DNA from 3 places in the Weissella sp. ESL1139 genome. Region 1 is predicted to be linked to each of the others. Evidence: riboswitches for the same ligand, from Rfam matches in the RefSeq annotation. Region 1 holds a riboswitch; each other region holds the start of a gene.
The links. A riboswitch is a leader RNA that binds a small molecule or an ion and turns the genes downstream of it on or off. The one in region 1 is predicted to bind thiamine pyrophosphate.
Positions count from the first base shown of each region.

Region 2: linked by a shared signal. The riboswitch ahead of thiS (sulfur carrier protein ThiS) and the one ahead of thiD (bifunctional hydroxymethylpyrimidine kinase/phosphomethylpyrimidine kinase) in region 1 are both predicted to bind thiamine pyrophosphate.
Region 3: linked by a shared signal. The riboswitch ahead of thiW (energy coupling factor transporter S component ThiW) and the one ahead of thiD (bifunctional hydroxymethylpyrimidine kinase/phosphomethylpyrimidine kinase) in region 1 are both predicted to bind thiamine pyrophosphate.

Region 1 covers NZ_CP196375.1:767,939-775,472, forward strand. Annotated here, with positions in the region: gene ACSYSF_RS03600 (TraX family protein) at 30-830, opposite strand; gene ACSYSF_RS03605 (OFA family MFS transporter) at 948-2,222, opposite strand; gene ACSYSF_RS03610 (MTH1187 family thiamine-binding protein) at 2,414-2,713, opposite strand; gene ACSYSF_RS03615 (TenA family protein) at 2,770-3,390, opposite strand; gene thiD (bifunctional hydroxymethylpyrimidine kinase/phosphomethylpyrimidine kinase) at 3,396-4,205, opposite strand; TPP riboswitch at 4,277-4,374, opposite strand; gene ACSYSF_RS03625 (Sapep family Mn(2+)-dependent dipeptidase) at 4,422-5,828, opposite strand; gene ACSYSF_RS03630 (AEC family transporter) at 6,011-6,961, opposite strand; gene ACSYSF_RS03635 (ADP-ribosylglycohydrolase family protein) at 7,034-7,534, opposite strand, start outside.
Region 2 covers NZ_CP196375.1:1,725,553-1,733,086, forward strand. Annotated here, with positions in the region: gene ACSYSF_RS08535 (type I restriction endonuclease subunit R) at 1-1,483, opposite strand, end outside; gene ACSYSF_RS08540 (dicarboxylate/amino acid:cation symporter) at 1,650-2,873, opposite strand; gene ACSYSF_RS08545 (hydantoinase/carbamoylase family amidase) at 2,879-4,069, opposite strand; gene ACSYSF_RS08550 (thiazole synthase) at 4,084-4,854, opposite strand; gene thiF (sulfur carrier protein ThiS adenylyltransferase ThiF) at 4,868-5,518, opposite strand; gene thiS (sulfur carrier protein ThiS) at 5,535-5,732, opposite strand; TPP riboswitch at 5,775-5,863, opposite strand; TPP riboswitch at 5,959-6,049, opposite strand; gene ACSYSF_RS08565 (DUF368 domain-containing protein) at 6,124-6,954, opposite strand; gene ACSYSF_RS08570 (GNAT family N-acetyltransferase) at 7,116-7,534, shown strand, end outside.
Region 3 covers NZ_CP196375.1:351,648-359,181, reverse strand. Annotated here, with positions in the region: gene ACSYSF_RS01705 (ATP-binding cassette domain-containing protein) at 1-480, opposite strand, end outside; gene thiE (thiamine phosphate synthase) at 587-1,204, opposite strand; gene thiM (hydroxyethylthiazole kinase) at 1,158-2,000, opposite strand; gene thiW (energy coupling factor transporter S component ThiW) at 2,000-2,518, opposite strand; TPP riboswitch at 2,606-2,708, opposite strand; gene ACSYSF_RS01685 (LysR family transcriptional regulator) at 2,757-3,653, opposite strand; gene ACSYSF_RS01680 (phosphoglycerate kinase) at 3,771-4,991, opposite strand; gene gap (type I glyceraldehyde-3-phosphate dehydrogenase) at 5,096-6,106, opposite strand; gene ACSYSF_RS01670 (hypothetical protein) at 6,329-6,541, opposite strand; gene ACSYSF_RS01665 (hypothetical protein) at 6,664-7,119, opposite strand; gene ACSYSF_RS01660 (helix-turn-helix transcriptional regulator) at 7,106-7,492, opposite strand.

The sequences.
Region 1 (7,534 bases):
GTGCGCCTTTTTGTATTGTACGTATTTTTTTAATAAAGCCAAGCAGCTAATGCGTATAGGATAATAATATGTGCTGGGTAGAAAATATAGAAGAAAGATTTCATACCACGTCCCTTTTCACCGCTGTACAAAGCAATTGGGATAATCGCAAAGATCATTAACCATTGTGTTGATCCCATCAATCCGTAAATTAAAGCAACAACGGCAATACTTAGTAATTGTGCCCAACGGATATTACGGAAAATATATAAGACAGGAATCAAGAGTACCATAAGTGTGTTTTCAGCTAACAGAATTGCTGGATCAAATGCTAATACGGCTTGCAAGAGTAGTTGATTACCTGTATATGAAGGATCTAATGAAGATGTTAATGGCAAGACAATAATTGATAGTAAGAATGGTAGCAAGAATAGTAAAATACCTAAGCTAACATGCTTAGCAGCTTGCCCCTCTTTAACCTTTTCGAATTGATCAACACCAGCCATAAAAATGGTACCGATAAACAAATCACGGAAAATATTATTAATTAGTTGTACTTTATCAAAACCAATAATTTGTTGTGTTAGACTCATTAAAATGGCCATGACAACCATGCTAATGTATAAACGTAACATATAGCTCTTTTTACTATGCGTATATGTGAAACCAAGTACGGTTGTAAAGAAGAATAAGGTTGCGACAGGACGACCAAACCAGTCTAACCATGCCGGTGCCCCTAATGGAACAAAAGTTTGATGAAAGTGATCAACAACCATTAGCACGATACCAATTATTTTAATATCAAAGGTTGTTAACTTGCCAAAATGGCTTTTTACTGTTTGTGTTGACATAAGTAACTCCTATTTCGTATATAATATTGCCTTAGACAGTATTATATACGAAATAGTATAGAAAAAGCTACTAATTTTTTTAAATTAGTAGCTTTTAAATTTATATTTGATAATTAATTAACCACGGTACACTGGTTTCTTAATGAAAATCCAAATAATTAATGAAACGATTAACATAACGAGATAAACGTTAAAGACAACTGCTAAGTTACCACCTGCTAGTGATAGAATAACAGCGCCAGCTAGACTTCCAAAGCCAAATCCTTGATAAATCAATGAATAATTTTGACTATGATTCTTTAGTCCGAAGTAATCACCGGCCATCGTTGGATAAACAGTAATCGTACCACCAAAAAAGAAACCAACAGCCATCATAGCTGTATAGAATACAGGGACGCTAAGATGACTACTGAATGCTAATGTTGCAACGGCAATAAACGTTACCGTATATGAAAGAATGAACATTGGCTTACGGCCAAACTTATCTGATAATGAACCGATTAAGAAACGACCAACAGTGTTAGCAATTGCTACTAAGGCAACAATGTTAGTTGCTTGTGTCACATCTAGACCAGCTAAATTAGTTCCCAAGTTAGCGGCAATTCCAGTCAAGTATACTGACAAAGAAATTGTTAACAAGGCAATAAATAGCAAATATGCTTGTGGTGTCCGTAACATTTCACGAGTTGTAAATTCATGATGGGTTGGATCATCAACAGCTTCGTCCGATTGTGTATCAGGTGCATCATGGATAAGTAACGCACCACCAACGATTAATACCATTGAAAGTAGTCCCCAACCCATTAATGCGTATGGCAAATTATGAACTAGATCATTTCCTAAAATGGCTGAATCAATATATTTAAATACAAATGAACCAAGCCCATAAAAAGCAACAGAAATTCCAGAAATCAAACCAGTTTTTTCTGGGAACCATTTAATCGCATTTGAAAGTGTTGCCATATAAGCAATACCATCAGCAGCACCTAACATAACACCAACAGAAAGATAGTATAACCATAATTGATCTGATGATTTAACAAATGAAGCAATAATTGTAGCTAAACCAAATACAATTCCGGCAGTGATTGTAACTTTACGGACACTAAATTTTTTAACTAACGCACCAACGAAAATGGTTGATAATGATAGTGATAATGCACCGATAGAAAAAATCAATGAAATTGATCCTAAATGTGGTTGAACCGTAGCTGGGTTACCAGTTTTGGAATCAATAACTAATTGATTAAACATTTTTAAAATAGGTGTATTAAAAATACTCCACGCATAAAAAGTACCTACTCCTAATTGAACAAGAACTGTTCCTAAGATAACTAACCAGCGGTTAACAACTTTGGGACGTCCTTGTGACGACGATGTTGCAGCTTGCATAATAAGAATCTCCTAAAACCTAAAAAATAATGCATAACGTTACTTGCGAAAACGCTTACCCGTACTAATATAGTACTGTTTTTAGGAAATGTCTATATAAAATATGCTAATAATAAGAATTTTATGTATTTAACATAAAAAATAAGCTAAGACATATGCCTTAGCTCTCAATGTTAATAAATTACAAAAAATTAACCTTCTAACTTATGATTGATTTTTTCTAATTTGGTTTCAATTGTGTTTGTATGACCCGGACGAATATCAGCATTTAATGAAACATAGGCACGAATACCGTTATCAGTTAAAGTTTTAATTGCTTTTTGAACAGTATCCATTACTTCAGTCCACTCACCTTCAATTTCGGTACCCATAGATGAAGTTTTATAAGTTAAACCAGATGCTTCAATTACCCCAATAATATCATCAACATAACTACTTAGTTCATCGCCAACACCAAATGGTGCAATTGCAACTGAAATTAATGTATTCATTTTATATTTTCTCCTTATATATAAGATACTTCTATTATAACATTCATACCGGTTATTTAATGTTCAGCAGCATGTTCCCAGAATGATAATTCATAACGATAAGAAGTTAAATAAGTGTCTAAATATTCATTTTGCTTATCTAATGTTAACTTTGTCCAGTCAGGTACTTGTTCATCAACCACTTGCCAACTCCATTGCGTTAAGGTTGTGTAGTCATCACTTGTATAGAATTCTAACCATGGTAGGTATACATTATCTGGTGTCGCACCTAAGTAATGCTTACCAATTAAATGATATGATTCTGTACATGGTAATAATGCCAACATTGCATTGGTGGCATCACCATTAGTAATCGCTTTTTCCATGTGATCTAGATATGCCAAGTTATGATCATCTGGTGGAATATTTAGCATAGCTGGACTTGGTAGTAATGCATCATGAGGGTCCGATTCATCCACATGTCGTGGTTTACTAGCTTGTTGTTCATGCGTTAATTTAGCAGTTGTTAAATCAAATAAATGCGCAAATTTATCAGTATAATACGTATCTTGGGCAACGTAATAATCGCGTTGCGCTTGGGTTAAGTTGTTAAAGCCAATGCCCTTTACAAATGAAGACTGATAAATATTATCTAAAATTGATTGTGATTGATTTAATAAGTAATTATGATAATTCATTGTCTTTACTCCATATTCGTTTCGACCCAGTGGTTGAGCGGCCCATGACCATGGCCAACATTAATAGTTTGACGAATGGCCTCATACGTAAATTGTTTAGCTTTGGGCATAATATTCTTTAATTCATAACCCTTGGCTAAATTAGCTGTGATGAATGCTGATAAAGTATCACCAGTCCCATGAGTACGATTAGTTTTTATACCAGGCATGCTAAACCATTCAGATGTCCCATCCTCATATAAAATGTAATCAGCAAAATTATTGTTATCGTCGCTACGATGGCCACCCTTAATTAAGACATTTTTAACACCCATTTGTTGAATTTCACGAGCTGCTTGTACGATGGCGGTATCTGTATCAAGCGTTTTGTTAACCAAAACTTCAGCTTCTGGCAAATTCGGTGTAATTAAAAAGGCTTGTGGTATTAATTCAGTAATCATTGTTGAAATGGCTTGATCACTCAGTAGATGAGCACCACCTTTAGCAACCATTACCGGATCAATAACTAACTTGCCAAATTGATACTGTTGCCATGCATTTGCAACTGCATGAACCCGTTGAGCATCTAATAAGGCCCCCGTTTTGGCGGCTCGAATATTAAGATCATCAGCAATACTTTTAAATTCTTCACCAATGAAATCAGTTGGAATTGGATATTGATCTTGTACCCCGTATGTGTTTTGGGCTGTTAAACCGACAATAACAGTCGCTGCGTATACTTTTTGATTATGAAACGTTTTTAAATCAGCATTGACACCAGCTCCCCCACTGGAATCAATTGATGCAATTGTGACAACTTGTGGTACCTCTATCATAATGTCCTCCAAAATATATGGCATAAAAAAAACACAGAAACTAGGAAATTCCTGGTTTCTGTGTGTGAAATCGCATTTTACCATTACTTTCCTTCGTTAGTACTAACTAAACAGGTTCGAAGGGTCCGATAATTAATCGTCTCAGCGTAAAGCTCCCCTAGTAAATTATTTAACTGCCTTAATTATCTCATGATACATAGGCATGGTCAATGTACATTATAAATTATCTGATAAAGCTAATATTTCGGTCACTAAAGCATTGAAGCCATTTTCATAATTGTCTAAATTAAAGGCTTCATTGGCCTTGTGAGCTAATGAAGGTTCACTAGTTGGAATTACACCAAATCCAACACCATTCGGCATTAAACGGCCGAATGAAGCCCCACCACCGACACCTTGTTCAGGTAATGAACCAGTTACTGATTTATAAGCTTCTGCTAATAATGTGACAACTGGATTGTCTTTACCAACATAATGTGGCACCAAACTGGCTGGATCACGGTCAATATTTGAAAGCCATGGTTCATTAGTTAAGATTTGAGTAACAGTGTTGGCTTCATCAAAAGTTAATGAGTAACGGAAGTTCAAATTAATGTGCCCTTTTTCACCAGCGACAAAATCAGTAATCCCAATATTTTGACTGGTCTTACCTAATTTTGGCTCAGCTTTACCGTAACCTGATTTTTCACCAAATGGATCTTCGTGGAGTTTTTGACCGATAAATTGTAAGAAGTTAGCTGCATTATCACTGAAATCAAATTGGGCTAAGTAATTAGCTAAGTATGTGGCAGCGTTTTTACCAGTTTCTGGGCGGGCAGCGTGGGTTGCAACACCTTGTAAACTTAGAGTAATTTCGTCACCAATTTGTTTTACATCACCGGTTACGCCAGCTTTGTCACAGTATGTCGTATAGTCGCTTGGATCAATGCCAGTTACAGTGGCTGTCGCAAATCCCGGTAGCACATTTGTTGCAGTACCACTGTGGAAATTGTCCAATTGAATATCACTATCACTATCGTTAGTACTGTTAAAATACAAATCTAATTGGCTAATCCCCTTTTCACCATATGATAAATCGGCCGACCCATCTGGTGAAAAGCCATGATTAAGTGCACCTTCTTCAGCAAAGTACTGATGCATATCAGCCCATTCACTCTCTTCATCAGTTCCAATAATGAAACGGATTTGATGCTTAAGTGGTATGTTAGCATCTTGAATGGCTTTAATTGCATAATAAGTTAGCATAACCCCTGATTTCATATCATTTGCACCACGGGCATAGAGATAATTGTCATCTTTGATTACTGGAATAAATGGATCACTCTGCCACTGATCAAGGTCATTGACAGGGACAACGTCGACATGCACAAGCACACCAATTGGATCATCATCGTTTTCTGGTCCAATATAAATATAACCGGCACGGTTACCAACTGTACCAATGTTTTCAAAACCATCTCGTTCAGCGATTGACATCATAAAGTCTAGAGCCGCCTTCGGACCTGGTCCATAAGGTGCTTCGGTTGAAGCCAAAGAATCATCACGCACAGAAGCAATTGATAACAGTGATTTTAAGTCGTTTAGCCAGTTGGTGTAATAACTTTGTGGTTGTATTGTTGTCATATTTAAATCCCCCAAGTAATTTAATTAATGTACCATTATACTAACAATAAATGTAATAATATGCAATTAAATTCTAAAAAACAAGTCTAAAAGCTAAAAATATACATAAATTAATGTATATTAATTGTTGTTATACAAAAAACGACTGAAGTTAACATTAACCTTAGTCGTTTGATTGTCTATTATGTAATAATTAACATTAAAATCGGAATAACCAGTAGCATCAGCAAAGTTGTTTGTGTGATACTGATTGAAGCAAATTTGTAATCTGCATTATAATGGAGCGCCATAATCGCCGCATTAGTCATGGCAGGCATCGCTGCTTGAACAATGAAGACTTGTTTTAATAATGTTGGCAAATCGAACGGCAACATTATTAAGGCCATTGTTGCTGGTGCTAGAATAAAACGACTTAATGCTAAGGTCGTGGTTTCAAGATTAGGTAACAAATCTTTTCGTGGTGTCTTAGCAATTGCAAATCCAATAAAGATTAACGCTAATGGCACGTTAGTATCACCTAGTTCACTTAAATCAGTGACTAAAAATTCAGGTAATTTAATATGCAAAAAAACAAAGACTAATGAAACCATCAAAGCAATCATTGGCGGATTAAACATACCTGACAATGTTTCCCGTAAATTAAAATGTTTATTGTTATGCTTTCCATCAAGTGAAATCATATAAACACCCAACGTCCAAAAAATAGTTGTATTAGCCATGTAATAAATTAAGATGTATGGCAAACTTTTCGTACCAAACAACGCCATATTAACTGGTAGACCCACGGTGATTGTATTTGAATTAAACAATAATGATTGAAATAACCCTTTATGCTTTGGATCAACGTGAATTATTTTAGCGATAAAGAATGATAAGACTAATAACAATAACATACTAGCGACGGGGAAAAATAGATTGTGCCCCATTGCTAATAGTGTTTTGGGTGTAAAGTCTTGTGGAATATGAACAATTAAGTATGCTGGCATAGCAACTTTTGTAATAAAGCCAGATAAGAAACTGCTAATACGGCCATCATCGTCATTAAAAACGCCACCTTTGACTAAAAAGAAACCTAGGGCAACTAACACTAAAATCATTAAAACACCGGTGATACTACTAATTAAAGCGTCCATTAGGTTAAAAATGCCTTCTTTCTATAAAATTCTAAATAAAAAAGATGGTTTTTCGCCATCTTTGCAATGTTACTAATTGAAATTATGACTCTGTTCAGCTATTTTAAGAACTTTCAATACTTCAGCGAAATCTTCGTTATTGATAGTATCAGTAATTTCTTGATGATACAAGATGCCAGCTAAAGCACCAACCAATGGCATAACCCGATTTGGTTCGCCAGGTAATGATTGTGCTAGTGCTAATGCCTCACTAAAACTAGTGCTATTTAAAATAACCCAAATTGCAGCTTCTAGTGTTTCAACAACATAACCCGATGTATGTAATGACGTCACTGCAACACTTTTAAGATCAGGTTTATTTAGATTTTGAAATGCTGATAAATGTTCAGCAAAAATACGATGTTGTGAATAGTATTCATAGGAGCTACTAATGGCAGCGTCAACCGCTTCAACAGGTAACATATTTTGTAACAAGTTATTAACGAGTATGGCGTAAATACCACTAGCAATCAATGATTGGGGATGATTGTGTGTTAAGCCGGTAACTTGATGTAAGACCAACATTGCTGGATC
Region 2 (7,534 bases), 910 kb from region 1:
CAACAATGCCATTTAACCGTTCATCATTATTCAACACTTCTTGTTTATCTATACCAGCTACTTGTTCATCAGTAATACCATCTTTGCCTTGAATGGTACCCATTTGCTCAACATTAAAGCCAAGGACATTGTGGTCACGAATAGCATCTTTAATTAAGTAACGATGCAATTCTTCATCATACAAAGACTCGGTTGTTCGCTTATCTGGTCCAATATTCTGACTAAAAATAGGGGTACCAGTAAAACCAAAGTGTTGTGAATTAGTAAACCACTGATTAACATTCTTGCGCATTTCACCAAATTGACTACGGTGTGCTTCATCTTCCATAAAAATGACACGTTTATCGTGATAACCAGTCAATAAGCTTTTATATTTAGGATTTTTAACAGCACTATTCATCTTTTGAATCGTTGTGACAATTAGTGGATTATCATGCGACTGTAACTGTCTAACCAAATTGCCTGTATCTGTCGTTGTGTCCAATGCATTTTCGCCTGGAATTGATGACATATACGAATTAAAGTTCTTCGAGGTTTGAACATCCAAATCATTACGATCAATCATAAAGATAACTTTTTCAGCATCCGTATCACGCGCTAGTAATTGACTAGCTTTAAACGACGTAATCGTCTTTCCTGATCCGGTTGTATGCCACACAAAGCCGTTCTTATCAGGATGTTCTTGCGCTTGTTTCATAATCGCCTCAACTGCATAAATTTGGTACGGACGCATAATAATCATCCGTTCCTTAGCCGAATCAAAAATCGTATATTTAGCAATCAAACTATGCAACCGTTCTTTAGTAAAGAATGAGGCAGAAAAAGCATCAAGTTCATTTAGCCAATTGTTTTCTCTATCAGTCCAATAGAACATGAAATTAGCATTTAAATCACCATCGCCATTCGCAAAATAACGTGTTTCGCCACCATTAGAAATAACAAATAGCTGCACGAACCTAAACAATCCTTGCTGCATACTCTCACTTTTATAGCGGATTACTTGATTAAAAGCCTTCCTAAAATCAACATCACGACGCTTCAATTCAATTTGTACAAGGGGTAATCCATTAATAAGTACCGTCACATCATAACGGTTTTCATGTGTCCCATTAATTGTAATTTGATGGGCAACTTCATAACGATTGTTATCTACATGTAAGCCATCAAAAATTGTTAAATAAACCACTTCATCATTATCACGTTGAATACTAATTTTCCCCATTGGATTAGCATCTGAACCACGTAATTGTCGTGCAATTTGATAATGACTTTTGGCCCCAACTAATTCATTTAGTGCGCGTTTAAATTCAGAATCTGTTAACGGCTCATGATTTAAGTTATTGATGTTTTGTTCATTTAAAATTTGTCGAAAATGAGCTAATAAACTAGTTTCATCTGGTAGAACCACGGTTTTATAACCAAGGCCATTGAAACGACTCATTAGTTTATTTTCTAAATTTTGCTCTGACTCATAATCGTTCATAACGTTACCCCTCAAAAATGTGTAAACTCCTGTATTCAGTTTACTATATTTTCACAGCGTAAACCCTATTATTTGAAAATTTTCTACAAAATAACTTCACAAAAACAAAATCCCAACCAATAAAAAAACCTAGCCATCGCAATGACTAAGCTTTCTATCATACATTTCAATTTTCCATTGCTTCAACCTGATTCAACTTATCCTCATCAGCAGCGATCATAATCGCTGTTGTGGTATCACCAACCACGTTCAAAACGGTGCGGAAGATACCTGAGAACCAGTCAATACCAGCAAATAAAGCAATGCTTTCTAGTGGTAATCCTAGTGTTGGCACAATGATTGTCAACGCAACGATACCACCACCTGGTACCGCAACTGTTCCTAAACAAGCAACAATTGCTAATAGGACAATTTTTAACATCATCATAAACGAAAGGGATAGCCCATAAAATTGGGTCATCGTCACGCAGGCTAGTGCGAGGTACATGGCTAAACCGTTACTGTTTAGTGCCATCCCCAACGGTAACACCAGCTCGCTAATTTCTTTATTAACGCCCAGCCGTTCTTGTGCATCGTTCATTTCTACTGGTAATGACGCTGCTGAAGAAGTTGTGGTCATTGCAATTAATAAAATATTCGCGAACCCATGCATAACCGTGCGCAAAGACATGTGCGCTCGTATCATAATCATGCCAAATAATCCGATTAAAAATAAAAGAGTACCGATGCCGAATAATCCCAAGAATTTTACTAGGGGTAGTAAAACTTGTAAACCATTCTCGGCTGTAACAGCCGCCATTAAAGCGCCGATACCAAGTGGTGCGATACGTAACACAATTTGAATAACACCAATTAATAATTGATTTATTTGGTGCAAACCATTCAATATGCCATCATACTGTTGCTTATTGTTCGCTTTGCTCAATACGAAACCAAACAATAGCGCAAAAATAATTACCTGAATCACGTTACCTTTTGCGAGTGATTCAAAAATATTAACTGGGAAAAAGCCCAAAATCATATCGGTTGAAGAAGCTTTGTTTTTAGTGATTTCATCAGTCAGAGACGGGTCAAGCGTTAGATGCAAGCCAACACCAGGATGGAACCACCAACCTAGTAACAAACCGACTAAAGCCGCAAGCAACGTGGTGATTGTAAACCAAGCCACAATTTTAAAACCTAACCGACCTAAGCGTTTAATCGGTAACTTACCAATTGCTGCCGTGACCGTACAAAATACTAAAGGAATTACAGCCATTTGAATTAAGCGGAGAAAAATATTCCCAACAATTTTGATACCGGCAATCTTAGTACCAAAAACTGCGCCTAATATCAGACCAACCACCATACCAATAATAATTTGCGTTGTTAGATTCAATTTTGCCTTCATCTGCTTCACCATGTTTCATTTACTTGTTGCGATAAACTAGCTGCTAATACGTTAACACCCGTGTTCAAATCCGCTGGTTCGGTATATTCAGCCGGTGCATGACTAATACCTGCTTCACTCGGCACAAAAATCATCGTGGTTGGCACAACCGCGCTCATAATCTGGCTATCATGACCAGCACCTGAGAATAATGCTTGATAAGGAACATGCATCTCACTGACCAAATTCATATTGTGGGACAATAGGTCGGTAGATAGTGCAGTTGCTGGTACATGTAGGGTTGGCGTGATTGTTGCTGCTTGACATTGCTCAATACAAGCCATCATTTTAGTCACAAACTGGTCTAATTGTTCATCGGTATTTGCCCGACAATCAATCGTAAAAGTACAAGTTCCAGCCACAACATTACTAGTATTCGGCGTGACATGAATCTCACCAATCGTAAACGTCAAACCATCTGCTATTTCATCTGCCAATGCATAAAGTTGCGTCATTAACTTACTTGCCATGGCAACGGCATCTTGGCGCTGAGCCATCGGTGTCGTGCCAGCATGATTTGCCTGTCCATGTACGGTCACATCATATCGATTTTGGGCGACAATGCCTGTCACGAGACCGATTGTTTTATGACTTTGCGCAAGTCTGGGACCTTGTTCAATGTGTAATTCGGTAAAAGTTGCAGGTAGGTCAACCGACTGCTTTTGTACATTGGGTAGGCTTTGTAACTGGTTAACGGCTACTACTCTTGCATCATCAAATGAAATGCCTTGATCATCAAGTAATGTTGTTGTCTGCGTTGTACCTGTATAGTATTTTGAACCCGTAAAGGCCGCTGGAAAACAGCTGCCTTCTTCTTCACTAAATGAAATCAAGCGAACTGGTCTTTTGGGTATGTGGCCTTGTTGATACAACTGCTGGATTGCACAAAAGCCACCTAAAACACCATATAACCCGTCATAACGACCACCATGTCGCACGGTATCCATATGCGAACCAGTCGCGATAGGTTTTACATCTAGCTGTCCGGGAAAATCTAAATAAACATTGCCATAATCATCAACCGTTGCAGTAGCACCAGCTTGTTGACCAAGTTGGATTAACGATTGTTGATTGACCAACCAGGCTTTGTTATAAACCAACCTGTTTTGATCAGGTTCCTGCGTAAATTGTTGTATTAAATCTAATACTTGCACCATTTGAATAACCCGATTTACTTGCTGACACCTGAGACAGGAGATGAAGCAGCTGCTTTTTTATCTAACACACGTCCAGGGTGGGCTAGGTAACCTTTACGACCAGCTTCAACAGCCAACTTAAAGGCTTCAGACATCAATGGAATATCCTCAGCCGTTGCCATGGCCGTATTAGCCATCACGGCAGCAGCACCCATTTCCATTGCTTCAGCAGCTTGACTAGGACGGCCAATACCGGCATCGACAATAATTGGTAAATCAATTTCATCAATCAAAATTTGAATCAAATCCTTCGTCGTCAAACCTTTATTCGTACCAATTGGGGCACCCAAAGGCATGATGGCAGCAGCACCCGCTTCAACCATCTTGCGTGCTGCATTCAAATCAGGAAGCATGTAAGGTAGTACGATAAATCCTTCATCAGCCAATACCTTAGTTGCTTTGATTGTTTCTTCATTGTCTGGTAGTAAGTATTTTTTATCAGGCACAACTTCAAGCTTAATAAAATCACTGCCACTTAATTCACGCGCAATCCGGGCAGTACGAATAGCTTCTTCAGCATTTGTACTACCTGAAGTGTTCGGCAAAATCGTTACATCATCTGGAATGTAGTTAAGAATGTTTTCTTCACTAGTATTCGTACGACGAAGAGCCATCGTAATAATTTGCGCACCCGCATGGTGAATGGCTGAATCAATTAATTCATATGAATATTTACCAGATCCCAAAATGAATCGTGAACCAAAATGGTGGCCGCCAAGAATCAAATCATCATTATTTTCCATCATTATTAATAATCTCCTATTCTGATAAGACAGGCTGGTCTGTTAACAAACGTAAAATGGCATTAGCTTCATGACCTGCACAAACCATCACACGTGGTGCCATCAATCCTTCAGCACCAACACTTGAACCATCCCCACAAATATAAACATTCGCTAATTGTTGCTTCGTCTGCATCCCGTTTGTCACATGCAAACCGGCCATACCATTACCCATAACCAATGGCTTATCGGGATACAACTCCGTTACCCAATCCAATAACATCGCTTTAGCCATCGGATTATCAAAGGCCTCGCAGACAATATCACAATCACCAAATAACTCACCGATATTACCAGGCGTTACCTTGGTTTGGATTGTATCAATTTCGATAAATGGATTAAATTCCAATAGATTCTGCTTAAGTGCAGCCACTTTAGGCAACCCAATTTGACTCACTTTATATTGCTGCCGGTTTAAATTACTCATTTCAATCGTGTCAAAATCAATAATTGTCAAATGACCAACACCACTCCGTGCTAGCGCGATGGCAATATTTGAACCTAAGCCACCAGCACCGGCAATCGTAACCCGGGCATTTTGTAATTTCTCTGTAGTCCCAGCGACATTACGTTCTTTCATCCCCATAAAGAAATCTTCAACGTCGACGCCTTGAAACTTTGGTATCATTTTCTGTTCCTTTCTTCTAACCACCACCAACAAATGAAATCAATTCAACATGATCATTTTCAGCTAAAGTTTTCGTTGCTAATTCTGGGCGATGAATGATTTCACCGTTCAATTCCACAACAACGTTTTGTGTCATATCTGTTTTTATTGCGACTAGATCAGCTAGCGTTTTGCCAACCATATTATCTAGCGCCTTACCATTAACATTAATCATTAAAAAAGCCCTCCTTTCCGATACGAAAGAAGGGCTTTGACACACAGTCAAATATCGCACTTCCTTCGATCGCATTACCGACATCAGGTTCATGGGTAAATCTCAGCCTTACGGCACCCCAGACGATGATTATTAGATTTAGTTTTTGCCAATTGCTTTATGCAATCCGAATAAAATAAAAAGGGTAGTCTCTTTGTATACCCAAAAAGACTACCCATCAATTTCTATAAAATGGACTGTATCTTCCTGCGCAGGTTCTAACCAAATCAGGTTCCGTGGGTATATTCTCAGCCAAATTGGCACCCCAGATACGTTAATTTACTTAACTACTTAACAGTAGCACGTTTTTCTGATAAAAACAAACATTTTGTGTAAGCGATTTCACTTAAATCTAAGCTGGTTTAACCTTTTGTTCCAAATTACCCATCCACCAACCTAACCATGTTCCTAATGCTAGCAAGACGATTGAAAATAGGTAATGCCACATTGTAAAGTCACTATAATCAACCGGCACAATCATAACCGTTGAAGCCATCACGATACCGAAGATAATATGAAATAGCTTTGCATATGCTACTTTAAAAATATACGCCATCACTTTAGAACAAAGTAGGACAACGACTAATAAACCAACAATTAATGGTAGCAAAACTGATAAATCACCCGTTTTAATCCCATCACTCATTCCTTTATATAAGCCCAAGTAAATCAAAAAATTCGATGGACTCAATCCAGGTACTAGCAATCCCAAACCGATTAACGCACCAGCTAAAATCCACGCACCAATACTAGGTTCAATGGTTGAGAAAAGAGGTTGACCAAACCATAAAAATACAAGCATTAAAATACCGGCCAAAATCATCAAACCAATATCAGTTAACGATCGACCATGTTTTCCAGCTTCGTACCACAATGTCGGAATAGTTCCTAAAATAGCACCAATGAAAAACCAGCGTGCCACACTTTCAATTTCACCCAACATGAAACTGATAACAAAAGATAGTAGAAAAATGCCAATTACGGCACCGATTCCCACTGGTAAAAAGAATTTAACGTTAGCTTTAAAATTTTTAAATGGATTCGCCATGAACAAAATCAATCGTTCATATAATCCAAAGACAGCGGCTAAAGCCCCGCCACTAATACCCGGTAAAATAAAGCCTGATCCAATTAATGCGCCCTTAACAGCACGGAAGATAGTATCTCCTGGTCGTTTTTGCATTCACGAACTCCTCGTTTCATTTATCGTTCAATTAGTATTCTCATTATTATACCGAATCAAAGCTTATAATAGGTTAAAAAAGTGCTATTTATTAACTTATTTTTTTATGTGTTTTTGCTATAATTAAATACAAAATAAATACCGATAAGGGGGAAAGCTTTATGTCATTAACTTATACACGTTTAGCAAAACCAACTGACGTGGACGCTATTTTCCATATTATTCAACAAGCAGTCGCCTATTTAGGTAGCCAAAATTCACCACAATGGCAAGGAAGCGCTGAACCACAACGCGATGAATTTGTACATGATATTGAACAAGGCATTGTCTATGTTTTAATTCATAATCATGTTGTCGCTGGTGTCGGTAAATTAGTCCCCGGTCCTGAACAAGCTTATGAGGATATTGACGGTTCTTGGTTAGGCAATGAAAGTCAATATATGACCTTGCATCGTATCGCCATTGATGCTGATGTGCGTGGGCAAGGATTAGCGCATCATTTAATTCATGATTTAGTGTTGCTTTCATTAGATCACGGTTATCGTGACATCCGAATTGATACCCATGAAATTAACCAGGG
Region 3 (7,534 bases), 420 kb from region 1:
ATCCATTAAAATAATTTTAGGTTGCGTTGTCAATGCACGGACAATCCCTACCCGTTGTTGTTCACCACCTGATAATTCATTAGGCATTCGTGAACCATATTGGTCATAAGATAATCCAACTTTATCCAACAATGTTTTGACAATTTCTTGCCTTTGCTCGCGTTTAATACCTCGCGCTTCTAATAAGATGCCAGCATTTTGACTAATTGTTAAATTCGGGAAAAGGGCGATATTTTGTAAAACATAGCCAATATCCTGACGTAACGTCGTCTTATTAACATTCTCAACATTTTGATCATCAATGATAATTTTACCCTGACTCTGGTTAGTTAAACGATTAATCATTTTTAAAATCGTGGTTTTCCCACTACCACTGGGACCAACCAAAACAAAAAATTCACCAGAAGCGATGGTTAGATTTAATTTATTAACAACTTGCTTATTTTGATATGTTTTAACAACATTTTCAAATGCAATCATATTAACACGTCCTTCTTTTTATATAATTTAAATTGGCCTGTTACTTTTCCAATAATATAAGTATATAAAAAAGACTGGTTGAGCTAAACCCCCAGTCTTATTTTACTTATAATAAATCAATTTGTTTGTTTAATTTTTTAACTTTATCAGCAATGTCATCAGCCTTCATAATTTCACTTACAACAGCAACACCAACAACACCAGTGTCTGCTAACGTTGCAATATTATTTTCTTTGATACCACCGATTGCAACGACCGGAATATTAACTGCCTTAACAATATCTGTCAAAGTCGCTTTACTTGTCTGTTTTGTAATAACCTTAGTGGTCGTTGGGAACATTGCACCAGTACCTAAGTAATCTGCCCCTTGCGTTTCCGCTTCAACAGCTCGTTCAACTGTTTTGGCTGATACACCTAACATTTTATTAGGTCCTAATAGCTTACGAGCAATGTTCACTGGTAACTCGTCATCCCCAATATGAACGCCCGCTGCGTCAACGGCTAAACAAATATCAATGCGATCATCAATAATCAAAGATAAGTCATATTGATCCGTTATCTGCTTAACTTTTACGGCTAACTCATAATAAGCACGGGTTGATAAATCTTTTTCGCGTAATTGTACTAAAGTAACTCCACTCGCACATGCTAGCGCAACCTTATCTAAAAATTCTTTTTCACTTTCCCCATAACGTGCTGTCACTAAATATAATTCTTTTGCCATTTTTTGTCCCCTTTATTTGTGCTAACCAATCAGGATTGTCAGTACCTAACAATGATAATTCATTTAAAAACTGTTGCCGAAAATCTGCCAGTCCTTTTGTTGTAGCCCTTTGTTTAGCTTGTTCACCGGCAATATTTAAGTAACTAATTGCATGTACTGCAGCAACTTCAGGTGTTGCTTGCACACCCAACAATGCTGCCAACAAACCGCCCAATAAATCTCCTGAACCTGTAAATCGATCTAATTCAGGTACACCATTTTCTAAAACCCACACGTTATCGCCGGCCACCACAACATCTTGCGCACCCGTGGCAACATATATTGAGGCAGTTGGCAATGCTTGTAATGCAACGATTAACTCATTGACAGCGTCCTTTGTCTGATCTAAAGCACTACTATCAACGCCTCGATTTGTTGTCGTTAAACCAGCTACCGCACGCATCTCAGAAATATTACCGCGTACGATAGTTGGTTCGTAAGTCATAAGTTTTTTAGCAATTGCCATAGCGGTACGTGCACTGGCAACGCCCACAACATCTAGCACAAATGGTTTATGACCGTGGGCTAACTTGGTTGCAGCTAATAAGCTTTCTTCTTTTTTGACCGACAAACTACCTAAATTCAACAATAAACTATCCGTTTGCTTTGCTAAATCCTCAAAAGCACGCGTATCTTCAGTCATAATTGGCTTAGCACCAACATATAATATAGCATTGGCCACTGTTTCAACTGAAATCGTGTTCGTAATGCAATGAACCAATGGTGTTTGAGTTAGTGGCATCATGATTTTTTCCATCAGTGTATCTCCAATTTCCCATTAAATACACGCATCATATCTTTAAACAATGACATTTTCTTAGCCTGTTGCCAAATTACCCAAGCTGCGACTGAGCCCATGACTGCAGCTCCTAAGAATCTTGGTGTATAAAGTAACCAATACAAGTCTGTTTTAGTACCGGTAAATAATACCATAACTGGATATGATAATAATGATCCAATAACTCCTGTACCAATAATTTCACCAATAATTGACCCATAAACATTATGCATCAAGCGAGCGCCCAATCCTGCTAATAAAGCGCCAAAAACTGCGCCAGTTAATGCCAATGGCGGAATTCCCATCATCATCATACGAATAATACCACAGCAAGTTGCCATAATCGTTGCATACAAAGGTCCCATCAGAACGCCTGCTAATACATTAACGACACTAGACATTGGTGCCATACCCTCAATACGTAAAATTGGTGATAAAACAACATCCAATGCAATCATCATAGCCAAATACGTAATTTTTCTAGTACTTGAATTCATACCCATTCTCCTAAACTCCAATAAATTAAAATAAAAAAGCCTCTTTGTAATTAAAAATCACAAAGAGGCTATTATATACAATGCTAATAATAGTACTTTCACAATTCCTACGCTTAAATAACTAAAACAGGTACGGAGGGTCTAGAGTAAAACTCCTTCTCAGCCGATAATGGCTCCCCTTTGTGATAAATATTCTTCTATAAAAACTATCATATCATATTAATCATTAAAAAACTGATTAATTAAGATCATGATTAGTAATTTGAGTCATATATTTCCAAAAAACTTCACTAGCATTAGATTCATGAAGTTGCTTTAACCGCATAAAGCCAAAATTACTAGTCGTATTTAAACCAATTCGCCGTTTGATAAGCTGCTCATCATGAGACACATCCACACGCTTATCCATAACGAGCGCCATTCCCATACCATTTGAAACCATATTTAAAATAATATCGATTCGCTCTCCCTGGTAAGTAACGGCTTTCTTCAATTGTTGTTTTTCCGCCATAATTCCAAATTTATTAAAAATCATGGTTTCTTCACCTTCTAGTAACAAGATGTCTTCTTGAATCATATCATTTAAAGTCAGCATTTTTTTAGCTGAAAGTGGATGGTTTGCTGGTAATATCGCAACCAGATTATCCTGATCTGTTAACAAAGTTTCAAGTTTACTGTTTAAATTAGGTGTGTAATGACCAAAGATAATATCAGCTTGATTCTCTAGTAACGAATCAACTAATTTATCATCCTGTGTTTCTGAGAAATGTAAGGTAATCTCTGGATAATTTTGATGGAAAGCACTCACTAAAGAAAAGCCCCGATAATTGGAAAACGTTGGCATCGTATGGATCGTTAACACATTATCAGATTCAACACCGTGTTGCGTTAATGTTTGCTGCAAAGCCCGATATTCATGAGTAATCTTTTTAGCATACATTTCGGTAATGCGACCAGATTCAGTCAATGTAATACGCCGATGCTCACGAATAAATAATTTTGTCTTTAATTCTTTTTCTAAAGATAAAATTTGTTTAGAAATATTACCCTGCGTTGTATATAAATGCTCTGCCGTTTCAGAATAATTACCAGTTTGTGCTAAATCTAAAAACACATTAAATTTATTAATATCCATAATAAGCTTCCTTAAATATTACCATTTGGAATAGTTTACCATAAATAAGTCCTTATTAGAATATTTCAAGCAACAAAAAAAGCCGAGCAATAACACTCGACCTTCATCAATCTAGGATTACTTTTCAGAAATTGCTGCAATTCCTGGCAAAGTCTTTCCTTCTAGGTACTCCAATGAAGCACCACCACCAGTTGAAATATGACTCAATTGGTCAGCGACACCTAATTGTTGTACGGCAGCAGTTGAATCACCACCACCAACAATTGTTGTTGCACCGTTCTCAGTAACCTTAACAAGTTCTTGACCAATAGCCAAAGTTCCCTTAGCAAAGTTTTCCATTTCGAATACGCCCATAGGACCATTCCAAACAACTGTCTTTGCATCAGCAAGCACTGACTTAAATAGTTCAACAGACTTAGGACCAATATCTAGACCCATGTAGCCATCCTTGATGTCACCTTCAGCAACATATGATTCTGCATCGTTAGCAAACTTGTCAGCTGCAACGGCATCAACAGGCAATACCAACTTATCACCAGCATCAGCAATTAATTGCTTAGCCAATTCAACCTTGTCAGCTTCGTATAATGAATCACCAATCTTTTGACCCTTAGCAGCAGCAAATGTATATGCCATTCCACCACCAACAATAACCTTATCAGCCTTTGCTAGTAGGTTTTGGATAATCGTAATCTTATCTGAAACCTTAGCACCACCGATGATTGCAACGAATGGACGCTCTGGGTTTTCAACAGCTCCACCCAAGAACTTGATTTCCTTTTCCATCAAGTAACCTGCAGCTGTTTGTGCAATGTTAGCTGCAATTCCAGCATTTGAAGCGTGTGAACGGTGAGCAGTTCCAAAGGCATCGTTTACAAATACATCACCCAATGATGCCCAGTAAGCACCTAACTCAGGATCGTTCTTTGACTCGCGCTTTACTTGCTCGCCATCTACAACGTCAGCATAACGTGTGTTCTCAAAGATTAATACTTGGCCATCTTCAAGATGGTTAATAGCATCTTCAAGTTCAGGGCCTTCAATTGCAGGAACGAATGTAACAGGTTGACCTAACAAATCAGCCAAACGTTGTGCAACTGGCTTCATTGATAGTCCAGGCTTATCATCTTCACTCTTAATACGACCCAAGTGTGAGAACAAGATAGCACGTCCACCCTCGTTCAATACATGCTTAATTGTTGGCAAAGCTGCAACAATACGGTTATCATTAGCAACTTCTTGTTGACCGTCCACTTCTTTTAGTGGCACGTTAAAGTCAACACGCATCAATACTTTCTTACCTTTTAATTCTAGGTCATCAACAGTTAATTTTGCCATGGAATCCCTCTTTCCTTATTTTAATTCGTTAAGAGTTTAATAGAAAAAACGGGCGGTTCAGACTATTACTAAACCACCCGTTTTCAATAATAGTTATCTAACTATTAAAGTGTTGCCAAGTGCAACAAAGTACGGATCATGTTTGAAGTGAAACCATACTCGTTATCATACCAAGCAGCAGTTTGAACTAATTGCTTATCACCAACAGTGATAACCTTAGTCAAAGTTGGATCGTATACGGCACCGTGTGTGTCGCCAATGATATCTGATGAAACAATTTCATCATCATTGTATCCAAATGAATCATTCTCGTACTTCTTAACAGCTTCGTTAACTTCTTCAGCAGAAACCGTCTTTGACAATTCTGCAGTCAACTCAGTAACTGAACCATCAACAACACCAACACGTTGTGCGTGACCATCCAACTTACCAGCAACTGAAGGAACTACCAAACCGATAGCCTTAGCAGCACCAGTTGAGTGAGGAATAGTGTTTACAGATGCAGCACGGTTTGAACGCATCTTCTTAGCCTTAGGACCATCCAAAAGCATTTGTGTACCAGTGAATGCGTGAACAGTGGTCATCAAACCAAGTTCAATACCGAATTCCTTGTCCAAAGCATTTGCCAATGGAGCAAGTGATTGTGTAGTACATGAACCAGCAGAAACAATGTTGTCATCTGCAGTCAATGTATCTTGGTTAACACCATAAACAACCGTTGGAATATTTCCAGCAGGTGCTGAGATCAAAACCTTCTTAGCACCAGCATCCAAGTGAGCTTGTGACTTTTCTGCTGAAGTATAGAATCCAGTTGACTCCAATACAATTTCAACACCATCATTAGCAACCCACTTCAAGTCAGCTGCGTTACGCTCTGCGTAAACACGAATCTTCTTACCATTAACGATGATACCATCTTCGTCAGCTGAAACTTCAGCGTTCAAAGTACCATGAGTTGAGTCATACTTCAACAAGTATGCCAACATTGCAGGGTTAGTCAAATCATTAATTGCAACAACTTCGATGTCATCTGCAGTATCCTTTAATTCAAGGATGCGACGGAATGCTAAACGACCAATACGGCCAAAACCATTGATACCAATCTTAACAGTCATATTATTAAGATCCCTCCCAAAAAATTCTTTTTGTTACGTTTCTACATGATTTATTATACGACTTTGTTTATATTTTCGCAAACAAAGTAGTCGTTTTAAGCCATCTTAGTATATACAAAACCACTTCAATAAGAATTCTAAAAGATACCATAAACACTATTCAAGCCAAGCAAATAAATTTGTTATATATCATGCTCAATCTTTCACTTAATTTTATTATGGCTACTTTTCAAGCACAATCCGGTGTGCTTCCTTATCATTAGCACCACCTAGCCTCATTAATCCATAACGAATCAATAAAATAATGCCCCTAATGTATCGTTTTGTCTTTCCAATAAACAGGTTTTCAATCATTGTTACTACTGCTAATGTTGCAAACCACAAAACTAAAAAAATTGCTAACATAATTAAAAACGCAATCATTGCATTACTCATAACTACTCCTCCTGTTAGTTTAAACTTAATCTAAATTGTTAATTAAAGTCCTAGCACTGAACATGTTAGGACAAAATTAATTATATATCGTAAATAAGTTTAAATCAACAGTGAAATTAGGTTTAATTTAAAAACCCGTTATCTCGGTAAAAATTCACTGTCTCTTGCGCAAAGTCTAGCGGATAGCCTAAATACTCACACAACATCCAAGCTTCGAATGGTTGTCCCTCATATTCATGCGCGATTTGCAACATCATATTCTCGCTTGTCATATATTTAATCACTGCTTCGCGCGCAACAACCTCATCATTATGTGCTAAATTTGCATCATAATCTAAATGATTACCAATATCAGAGATAGCATGATGATATTCTTCCACTAACGTGCGTGCCTTTTCAAAAATTGTTAAATTTTTATCAATAAATATATATGCCTTATTGCCTTTTAAATAAGCAACACCATCTAAACCTGAATTTTCCTTTAGTGGCATCGTATCCAAAATAACTGGTTCCATCCCCAAAGCACTTAAATCGTTTTCGACCCTTATTAATAAGTTTTCATACTTATCTGTTCCCATTCCGATCCTCATAATCAGCAATTAAACCTTCGATGTACGATTTTGCACGATCAATTACTCGTGAACGTTCTTCATCTGGTAATCCTGAAATATCTAATCCCCAATGTGCTGCCATTAGTACAGGTTCATCGGTGACATCTGTATTTGAAACTTGATTTGGTTCTTCGACAAGATCTGATTTAGAAATTTTAAAATAGTCCGCCATTGCCTCAATTTTATCAATACGCGGATAAGTCTTCCCATTAGACCAATCTGAAATAGTTGCTGTTGATACACCAATAATTTCTGCTAAATGGGCTGCGGTAATTTCATTTTGTTTAATATATCGTTTAATGTTACGGCCCATCGTGGCCTTTCCTTCTGATGATGCCATTATTTTCACCTTTTCTATTTTTTATAGTAATTATAGGTTTAT